2 regions of the Brevibacillus nigriterrae genome follow, and region 1 is predicted to be linked to the other one. Evidence: riboswitches for the same ligand, from Rfam matches in the RefSeq annotation. Region 1 holds a riboswitch; the other holds the start of a gene.
The links. Region 1 has a riboswitch for S-adenosylmethionine ahead of ACPW7N_RS15595 (sugar ABC transporter substrate-binding protein). Riboswitches for the same ligand answer to the same signal wherever they lie in the genome.
Positions count from the first base shown of each region.

Region 2: it holds a riboswitch for S-adenosylmethionine, as region 1 does, so the genes downstream of both, metH (methionine synthase) here and ACPW7N_RS15595 (sugar ABC transporter substrate-binding protein) in region 1, are expected to answer to the same signal.

Region 1 covers NZ_JBNCMT010000020.1:46,431-51,505, reverse strand. The annotation lists gene ACPW7N_RS15605 (ABC transporter permease) at 1-427, opposite strand, end outside; gene ACPW7N_RS15600 (sugar ABC transporter ATP-binding protein) at 429-1,922, opposite strand; gene ACPW7N_RS15595 (sugar ABC transporter substrate-binding protein) at 1,997-3,037, opposite strand; SAM riboswitch class I at 3,116-3,227, opposite strand; gene ACPW7N_RS15590 (hypothetical protein) at 3,378-4,037, opposite strand; gene sigK (RNA polymerase sporulation sigma factor SigK) at 4,242-4,961, opposite strand.
Region 2 covers NZ_JBNCMT010000006.1:32,419-37,493, forward strand. The annotation lists gene metH (methionine synthase) at 1-2,779, opposite strand, end outside; SAM riboswitch class I at 2,912-3,011, opposite strand; gene ACPW7N_RS06060 (M6 family metalloprotease domain-containing protein) at 3,100-5,075, opposite strand, start outside.

The DNA of each region.
Region 1 (5,075 bases):
TCGTGTATGTTAAATGAATCCCTCTGACGATATACAGCGTCGCTAAAGTCGCAAGTAAATCAGGAATCCGGATTTTCACAATCAAGAACGCATTTAATAAACCTACCAGTAATCCGAGCAGGATTGGTATCAACAAGGTAACCAGTGCGCCTTGTTCATACCAGACCATCATGGATGCTGACACGACAGTAGCAAGCGAGACCACAGAACCTACGGACAGGTCAAATCCATTCACGATCAGCGAAAATGTGACACCAATGGCGACAAGTGTCACGATGGAAATCGACCGCAAGATATCAGTCAGATTGGAATAAGTGAAAAAGTATTCATTCGTGAAGCTAAAAAACGCCAATACAAAAAGAATCACACCGATGGTACCGTATTTATAAATAAATGAGATGAGTTGCTCTTTTGCTTGTATCTGCATGTTATCGACCCCCGCTTGCATAGTACATGATGGATCCCGGGTCCCACTCTTCCTGGCTGATTTCCTTGACGATGGCTCCGTCATACATAACCAGAATTCGGTCAGCGATCCCTAAAGCTTCCTGAAATTCGCAAGTAAAATAAAGAACTCCCTTCTGTTGGGCTGCCAGTTCACCAACCAGGGAGTAAATCTCTCGTTTCGCCCCGATGTCTACTCCTTTGGTCGGCTCATCGAACAAATAAAGCTCGGAATCCGTATACAGCCATTTGCCAATCACGACCTTCTGCTGGTTGCCGCCACTTAAGAAACTAACCTGCTGCTCAATTCCCGCTGTCTTGATTCCCAGCTTCTCAACTAACCCTTTGGCCATGGTGGTTTCCGATCCCTGTTTGATAAAGGAAAGTGTCGTCCATTTCTTCAAGGTTGAGATGGAAAGGTTGTGTTTGACCGTTTCTTCTACTAATAAACCTTCTTTGCGACGTTCTTCGGGTATCAGTACGATCCCCTGCTGGACAGCTTCTCGTGGAGTCGAAACCTTGATTTGTTGACCACGAAGATAGAACTCCCCTTTATCAAGTGGATCTGCAGCAAACAGGATTCGTGCCAACTCTGTCTTTCCTGCACCTACTAATCCGACGATGGCGACCACTTCACCAGCATGTATCTGCAAGTTGACATCACGCACTTTTCTATCCAACGTGATACCTCTGGCTTCAAAAAGCAGTTCACCCACAGAGGGGCCTCGCTCTGGAAACTCTTCCATGAGAGAATGGCCCAGCATGTCATGTATCACGGCATCCATCGTCGTATCTCCCGCTTCCTTCGTACTGATGCGTTGCCCATCACGCATGACGGAGATCCGGTCGCTGATACGAAACACCTCGGGCAATCGGTGGGAGATATAAATGATACCCACTCCGTTTTGTTTTAGCTGAGCAATTAATTCAAATAGCCGTTCGGATTCCGTGGACGAGAGGGGGGCTGTCGGTTCGTCGAATATGATGTATTTCGCCTCCTGAGCAATGGAACGGGCAATCAGAATCAGTTGTTTCTCTGACAAGCTGCATTCTTCCGCCTTTTTGCGGACAGATAGAGAAAAATCCAAACGCTCCAGGATTTCTTCTGCCTCTTGATAAAGCTTCGACCATTTGATTGGGCCTCGTTTGGTGGCTTGCACGAATTGATCCACCAAGATGTTTTCGGCAACGCTCAAATACGGAATCAAGGCCATATCCACTTCTTGATAGACGATTGAGATTCCACTGCGTTTAGCGTCAATAGGAGAATCAATCTGAAGGACCTGACCATCCATCAGAATTTCACCTTCATCGGCTTGGTAAGCTCCCATCAAGATTTTCATGAGTGTGCTTTTGCCAGCCCCATTGGCTCCCAAAAGAGAATGTACCTCTCCTTGTTTCACCTCAAAATCAACGGATCGCAGCGCCGAGACGCCAGAAAACCGCTTGTTTATTCGTCTCATCTGCAAGGTAGCCACACAAATCCCTCATTTTCTTCTGGTAGTAAAAGGTTCCCGCCGGATTACCTCCGGTCGGGAACTCGTTCCATTTCTTATTTTCCTAATTGACTGGCTCCCCAACCTTGTACGTATTTCGCCAGGTCGGTTGTTTTCACTGGTTCTTTCGGAAGTGCCTCACGAGTGACAAGAACGGGATCAAGGACCACGTTTTGCTCAACCGTTTCACCCTTTACTTTCTTAAACAAGTAACGAACTTGCACGCGTCCAATATCTGTTGGATCAACGGCAGCAGACACAACCCACGGAGAATTCGGGTCCTGGATCAATTGCAAATCCTCATCGCTCAAGTCAATGCCATACACTTTGATCTCCGTCCGTCCCGCTTGCTGGATTGCTCTTGTAGCACCTTTCGCAAATTCATCCCATGCTGCCCAAACAGCAGTAATATCACCTTTGTTTGGATATTTTTTGAGGATGGCTTCCATTTGTGTTTGTGTATCAAGCGCTGTATTCGGGGTAGCGGAACCAAATGCCGCTATTTCTTTTATCTCCGGGTATTTTCCTTGAAACGCTTTGTAGGCTTCCTGACGGCGTTCCATTGGAGCGAAGCCCGCTACCCAAACCTTCACGATATTCCCTTTACCGCCAGCATCTTGCGCCAATTTTTCCAACGTCAATTCAGCCATTTTCTGGTCGCCTTGTTGAAGGACCGTCACTCCCGGAACGTTCAGGTTTGCGTCAAATGCCACAACAGGGATTTTACGCTCTACCGCTTTCCTTACACCCTGCTCCAATGCTTCTGGAGTACCGTGGTCAATCAGGATACCGTCAAAGTGCTGGTTGATGGCGGCGTCCAAATTGGAGGACATTTTTCCCAAGTCTCCTTCCGAGTTGAACACCGTTACTTCTGCGCCCTGTTTCTCTACCTCTTCTTTTACTCCGGCAATGTATTGAGAAGAGAAGGTTCCGATATTGAACTGCATCACCAGCGCAATCCTTTTTTTCGACCCATTGTCAGCATCTTCCGAACCTTTCGACTCTTTGTTAGCTGTGCCGCACCCTGTTACAAACAATGCAACTGCAAGAAGTAATGAAAAAGCCCAATGAATTCGTTTTGTTGTTTGACTGTACATGAATCGTTTCCCCCTTACTGATTTTGAAAAATAAAAAAGCCTCTTTCTTGGAGAAAGAGGCTTCGAACCAGGTCTCGCCTCTTATCTCCCAGGTACATGTACCTGCTGGAGTTAGCACCTTAACATTCCTGTAGAATGTTAGGTTGCCGGGCGTCATCGGGCCAGTCCCTCAGCCTGCTCTTGATAAGAGTAATCTACTTATTGTCGATTAAACCCAAGTTAGTCGATCGGGTTTGTATAGATTGGATAATACAATCACCTGTGACTTTTGTCAACAGTCATTCGAGGGTTAAAACAAAAAAGCCGCCCCATCTAGTACAGATGAGACGACCGTTGCTTGTTATAGATCAATGGTGCCTGCTTGCTCAGCACCTTTTTCACCGGCATGGTATACGATTAACTCATTTTTTTCATTTTCTACTACCAGATATGGACAGCAATCATAGATAATTAATCCTCTTAGTTTTCCTTTTACACGGATTGCTTCGTGGTAACCTTTTTTCAAATCTTTAAAATCATTGGCTATAAAAGCTACTGCTTCGTTGCCTGTTTGCTCTGCATAATGGTGAGCCGTCTTGCTTACAATTTTGGCTTGAGGTGTATAAAACACTCGTCCGCTGTCGTATGCTTCTTCTATGTCTTTTTCCTTTCCTTTGGAGAATTCCGGCCATAAATCACTAAAAACCATCAATCCATTTTTATCATTTTTGACCAAGATAAATGGTACCTGTGCAGGTCCATAAGGGAGGACGAATAAGTCTTTTATGGAACCTGCTTGTTGCGGGCCTTTTGTTTGGAATAGTTGTTGACTATCACTGAAAACACGAACGGAGTCGCCGATTTGCAGGGAAGTAAAGGCTCCTGCGGTTTCTAACTTAATATTGCTCGATACTGGAGCGGCGTCTTTGGGTTGCAGTTCTTCAGCACTTACCACACTTGAAGTAGATAAAACTGCTGAAATGACTGCAAAAGAAAAAATCCGAGATAATGCTTTGTTCATTGGGTAATACCTCATTTCTGCGTAATAATTTGTGATCCGATGAAACATATACTACTGTCAAAAAGTGTAAAATTCAGTGGTTCAAACCACAAAAATAAAAACATGTCAAAGCCATTTCGCTCAATCAAAAGCTGACCAAAAGCAGTATACATCTGCAATGGGCCAGCTTTTATCAGTTTTCTTTGTATACAACCTTGTAATTCCCTATTTCCCCTGTCCCTGAGCCTGCTGCTTCGACCGATAAAACTCGTGGAACAGCTTCATTAAGGCTCGCTTTTCGATGCGAGACACATATGAACGGGAGATCCCGAGCTCTCTGGCAATCTCACGTTGAGTCTTCTCCTTGTCTTTATCCAGCCCGAACCGCCCGATAATGACTTCTTTTTCACGGTCATCAAGGATGTGGATATGCTGATAAATTTTGCTGGATTCCAGTTTTAACTGTACGGCATCTACCACTTCGTCGTTTTCGGTGCCAAGGACATCGATTAGCGTAATTTCATTGCCCTCTTTGTCAGTCCCGATTGGATCGTGCAGGGATACGTCCTTACGTGTTTTTTTCAAGCTTCTTAGGTGCATGAGGATTTCATTTTCTATACACCTGGCTGCATAGGTTGCCAGCTTGGTGCCTTTATCCACCTGATAACTTTCAATCGCTTTGATCAAACCGATGGTACCAATAGAAATAAGGTCTTCGCTGTCTTCCCCTGTATTTTCAAACTTTTTGACAATATGAGCAACAAGGCGCAAATTGTGTTCGATCAATTTGTTGCGTGAGTAGGCATCGCCTTTCGCCATCTGTCGTAAAAACTTCTCTTCATCGACCTCCGCAAGCGGCTGAGGAAATGCATTGTTTTTTACATATGCGACGAACATGCACAGCTCTTTAAAAAGTAATGTGAGTACCATAAAGATGCTGGACATAAGCTGCCACCTCCCAAAGTTGCTGTCTACTCTTAACCATATGTAGGCGGGAGCCTATGCGTGCATGTACGATCAGAAAAGACGTAAAAAGCTCCTGAATGACCAGTTTCTAGC
Region 2 (5,075 bases), on a different contig from region 1:
CACTCTCCAGCAGCTTCTCAACATTTCCCCGAACGCCTAAGTGCTTGCCTAACAGCATCCGCAGGTTCAGGTAAGGCTGCAAATGGCTAATCGGATAGTTCCGAAGCACGTGTCGCTCATAATCCGGTGCAGTGAACAGAGTCGCTTTTCGGTTAATCTCCGATCTCACGACCTTTGGTTCAGCAGTTGTTTGCGTCGTTTCTCGGGAAATACCACTGGAAGCTTTCTGACGCTCTTCTTCCTGATGTTTGCGTATTTGCTCCAGCTCATCAGGATTCTGCAATTTGTTGGCGAGATCCAGACCATCCATCGCATCTTTGGCATACATGACGACACCTTCGTACTCAGGAGCAATCCGGTTGCTCGTGAACTTGCGAGTCAAAGCTGCCCCGCCGACTAGAATCGGAACGTCAATCCCTGCTGTGCGCAAATCCTGTGCCGTGATCACCATTTGTTGGGCTGACTTGACTAGCAAGCCAGACAGACCGATGGCATCGGGATTTTCACGTCTGCATGCCTCAATCAGTTGTTCTGGTGGAACCTTGATACCCAGATTGACGATCTCATACCCGTTGTTGGAAAGAATGATCTCTACCAGGTTTTTGCCGATATCATGGACATCCCCTTTGACGGTAGCTAGGATTATCTTGCCTTTTGCAGCAGACTCGGATTTTTCCATGAACGGCTCCAGATAAGCGACAGCCGCTTTCATGACTTCAGCACTCTGCAAAACTTCTGCAACAATCAATTGATTCCCGTTGAACAGTCTCCCTACCTCTTCCATACCTGCCATCAGCGGACCGTTGATGATTTCCAAGGGAGTATACTTTTTGCGAGCTTCTTCCAAATCCTGCGTTAATCCGTCTTTCGAGCCATCGATGACATACTGAGCCAATCGTTCTTCTAGCGTAAGGGTAGAGACTTCTTTTTTCTCTACAACCTTCTTTTGGCGATAAAATTCAGTGAACTCAGCTAATGTCTGATCATTTGTTTCGAATAACAGCGCTTCAGCAAGCTTTTTTTCGTCCTCGGAGATCGAAGCATACCGCTCCAATTTCTCCGAGTTAACGATGGCATAATCCAGTCCAGCCACAGTCGTATGGTACAAAAATACCGAATTCAGCACTTCACGACCTGCTGCTGGCAACCCGAATGAGATATTGGATATACCTAAGGTTGTTTTGCATGCTGGAAATGCTTCTTTGATCAGGCGGATACCCTCTACAGTCTCTCGGGCTGATCCAATATACTGTTCATCACCAGTACCTACCGGGAAAACCAGTGGGTCAAAAATAATATCTTGTGGCTTCACCCCAAACTGATTCACCAGCAAGTCGAAGGATCGCTTGGCTACTTCCAATTTGCGTTCACGAGTAACTGCCATTCCTTCTTCATCGATCGTCCCCACAACTACTGCCGCACCGTATTGATGAATCAACGGAACAACCTGCTCGAATCGTTCCAAACCGTCTTCCAGATTGATCGAGTTCAGGATTGCTTTTCCTTGCGAATAGGTTAATCCAAGTTCCATAACTTTCGGATCGGTGGAGTCGATCATCAAAGGTGCTTTGACCTTTTTCGAAACATATTGCAAGAACTGCTTCATGTCGTTGTACTCGTCCCGGTCTGGATCAGCAAGACAAATATCGATCACCTGCGCTCCTTTTCGTACCTGCGCACGAGCAATATCAGAGGCTTCCTCATATTGGACGCTGGTAATCAAATCACGAAATTTCTTCGAACCGATGACATTCGTTCTCTCCCCAATCAGGAGGGGGCGGTTGTCCTCTTCAATATAGACCGGATCAATCCCTGAAACTGCACTGATTTGTTTTTGCTCCACCTGACGTGGCTTGTAGTTTTTCAAAGTCTCTGCCATTGCCTGAACGTGCTCAGGTGTCGTACCACAACAGCCCCCAGCAATATTCAACCACCCTTGCTCAGCAAATCCAGCGAGTTTGGCTGCCAGTGCTTGCGGTGACTCATGATAATGACCATTCTCATCAGGCAGACCTGCGTTGGGATAGCAACTGATCTGACAGTTGGCCAAATCGGAAAGCGTACGGATGTGATCACGCATAAACTCTGGCCCTGTTGCACAGTTCAACCCGACAGAAACTGGTTTGAGATGCTCAATAGAAATATAAAATGCCTCAATATTCTGACCAGCCAACGTAGTACCCATCGGCTCAATCGTGCCGGAGATCATGACAGGAAGCTCAACCTGGAGCTCTTCAAATGCCTTGCGAATACCAATCCCACCTGCTTTGACATTCAAAGTGTCTTGAGCTGTTTCTAACAGCAATACATCTGCTCCACCCAAAATGAGTCCCTTGGTCTGGCGATAGTATGCTTCTACCAGTTCCTCGAAGGTAATGCCGCCAGTTAGTGAAAGCATTTTGGTCGTTGGACCCATCGAGCCTGCTACATACCGGGGCCATTCCTCCGTGGAGAAAGCATCTGCCGCTTCTTTGGCCAGCTTGGCTGCAGCGATATTTAACTCAATATCCTTTGCCTCTTGACCATACTCAGCCAATACCACATTCGTCGCTCCAAACGTATTGGTCTCGATAATGTCAGCACCTGCCACAAGATACTTCTCATGGATGGAACGAATGACATCCGGTCGAGTCAGATTGAGAATCTCATTACAGCCTTCCAGCTCTTCTCCGCCAAAATCCGCTTCTGTCAGGTTCGCTTGCTGAAGCATCGTACCCATTGCACCATCGAGAATTAGTATTTTGCGAGAAAGTTGTTCCGTAAAGGTTGGTTTTGCCATTCATCTTACCTACTTTCTATCGAGTCTCTCAGGTAACCCTGTTTTCTGAAATTGTAACCAGAAAAAAGAAAAATCCCCTTCTTGAAAGTCATAAGAAGAGGATTTGTGTCATGTAAGATCAACGGACATCCTCTCTTATCTTTCAAAGCAAATCGCTCTGCTGGAATTGGCACCTGCTAAACAGGTTGCCGAGGCTTCAAAGGGCCAGTCCCTCCACCTCTCTTGATAAGAGAAATCATTTGGAAACATATGAATTTGTTGTGTATCTTACCACTCATTTGGAACATTCGTCAACAAGCAATCTGCTTTTTTGTGGGCTTTCACCCATTTGTCACCGTTACTTGCACTCTCACGAACTTGGTTCCACTTTTTCCTGTTATAGTGGTCGTTCCTTTTGCTTTTGCTACGATCAGACCATTTTCTACCGAAGCTACTTGGGAGTTGGACGTTGTCCAAGTAATTGTGTCAGTGACATCGGCAGTGGAGCCATCTTCATAAGTTGCAGTAACCAGGATTTGCTTCTGCTCTTCTATTTTTAACGAGACTCTGGTTTGATCAGCCTGCAACTTGACAAGCTTTTTCGAGTCTGCCACCTTCAATGTAAATATCGCTTTTTTCGTTCCTAGCGTGGCAGTAATCGTTGTGGTTCCTGGTGCAAGAGCCGTGACAACTCCTTTATCTACACTGGCAATTTTGCTGTTTTTCACTGTCCATGTAACCTGCTCCGTTACATTCTCTGTCGTCTTGTCGCTGTAGGTTGCAGTTACCTGTAAGGAAACCGTTTCGTTCCCTTTGAGCGTGGCACTCTTCTTGTCGAGCTCAATTTTACTCACTGTCTTTATTTGAGCTTTTACCGTAACGGGTAATGTAACAGTTTTCCCCATATAGGAGACGCTGACTGTAACATTGCCCGGTTTTTTGGCAGTAATCGTTCCTTTGTTCAAGTCAATCAGGTTACTATTTTTGCTCCATGTCGCCTGACTTGTCACATCTTCCTTCGTTTTGTCCGAGTAAGTTGCAAAAGCTTGAACGGTTTGTGTCTCTCCCACCTGCAATGTCAAGGTATTCTGTGAAAGCTCCAAACCTTCCATCAAATTGGGCAGATCCAGTTTAACCTGCATTCTGCTGGCACTTGTATTTGTGGTACTAATGGCAATATTGGTTTTGGTGTTATTGTACAAGTCACTACTTGGTCTTGTCGCAGGGCTGAATATTGGAAATCTTGAGTTGAAATAATGATCGTATAAGACACCATACACTCTTTTGTCTAATTGACTATATCCGAGAATCGATTCATTTGCCTCTTCCAGATCGACACCTTTATGTTTTTCATCGTTATTGACTTTATTATAGTACCAAGTCTTGCGAAGCACATTTTCATCAATATGCCAAATCGCTACTCCACCGGTGCTGACATAATCTTGCAAACTGCTATCATATCCTTCAAATTGTCTGTTTTCCACTAAAAAGTATTGGTCAGGATCTGAGGTAGGAACTTTTATCATATTGTAGTTGTTTGTCCCAATTGAGAAAAGGGTGTACTCACCGCTTGAGGTTGCGATAGCAGGTTCAACGAATCCCAGCATCATTTTGGACCACGGATCAAAATGGGTTGGCATGCTACCCGAATAACCGGTGAGATACGCCCATGATCCTGATGCCATCAAACTGTGGATACCAAGCCCAGATGAAGAGCCGTCTCCATCATACAAGTCAGGCAAGCCCAGATCATGCCCTAACTCATGGGCAATAATCCCGATGGTTGCCATATGGTCATCCTGATACATTTTATCTCCTTGCACTTCACCAAACTGGGTGTAGCCGCCATCATAATCTCCATTTCCAAGCGTTACGCTGTCGAGAGTGACTGGTTTGCTCAGACTGCCCTTGTGTCCCCACGTATTCGGGGTGTTCGATGGATCGTAAGCCGCTTCGTAACCTGCAACAATCGTCATCACATGCAGTTCCTTTGCGGAAATAAAACCGTTTTTGTCAGTATCAAATGTTTTGAAATCGATGTATTGATCGGCAGCTTGCAAGGCATCCCTTACAATCATTTCATTCTTTACGCCTAGATCACCACCCGTGTTTGGATGTGGATAGGGAAGACGTACTCGAATGAAGCCGTCGTTCGTTGTTCCACCTTGTTCTTCTGCTGGTTTAAAGTAAAAATTGCCGCTCGAGTTTTCTTTATAATAATGATTCAGTGACCCTGGAGAGTCGTTAAAGAATACTCCTGGCCAACTGCTTTCTGGATAGCGCATGGATATATTGGAAAATTCAACAAGCAGCACAA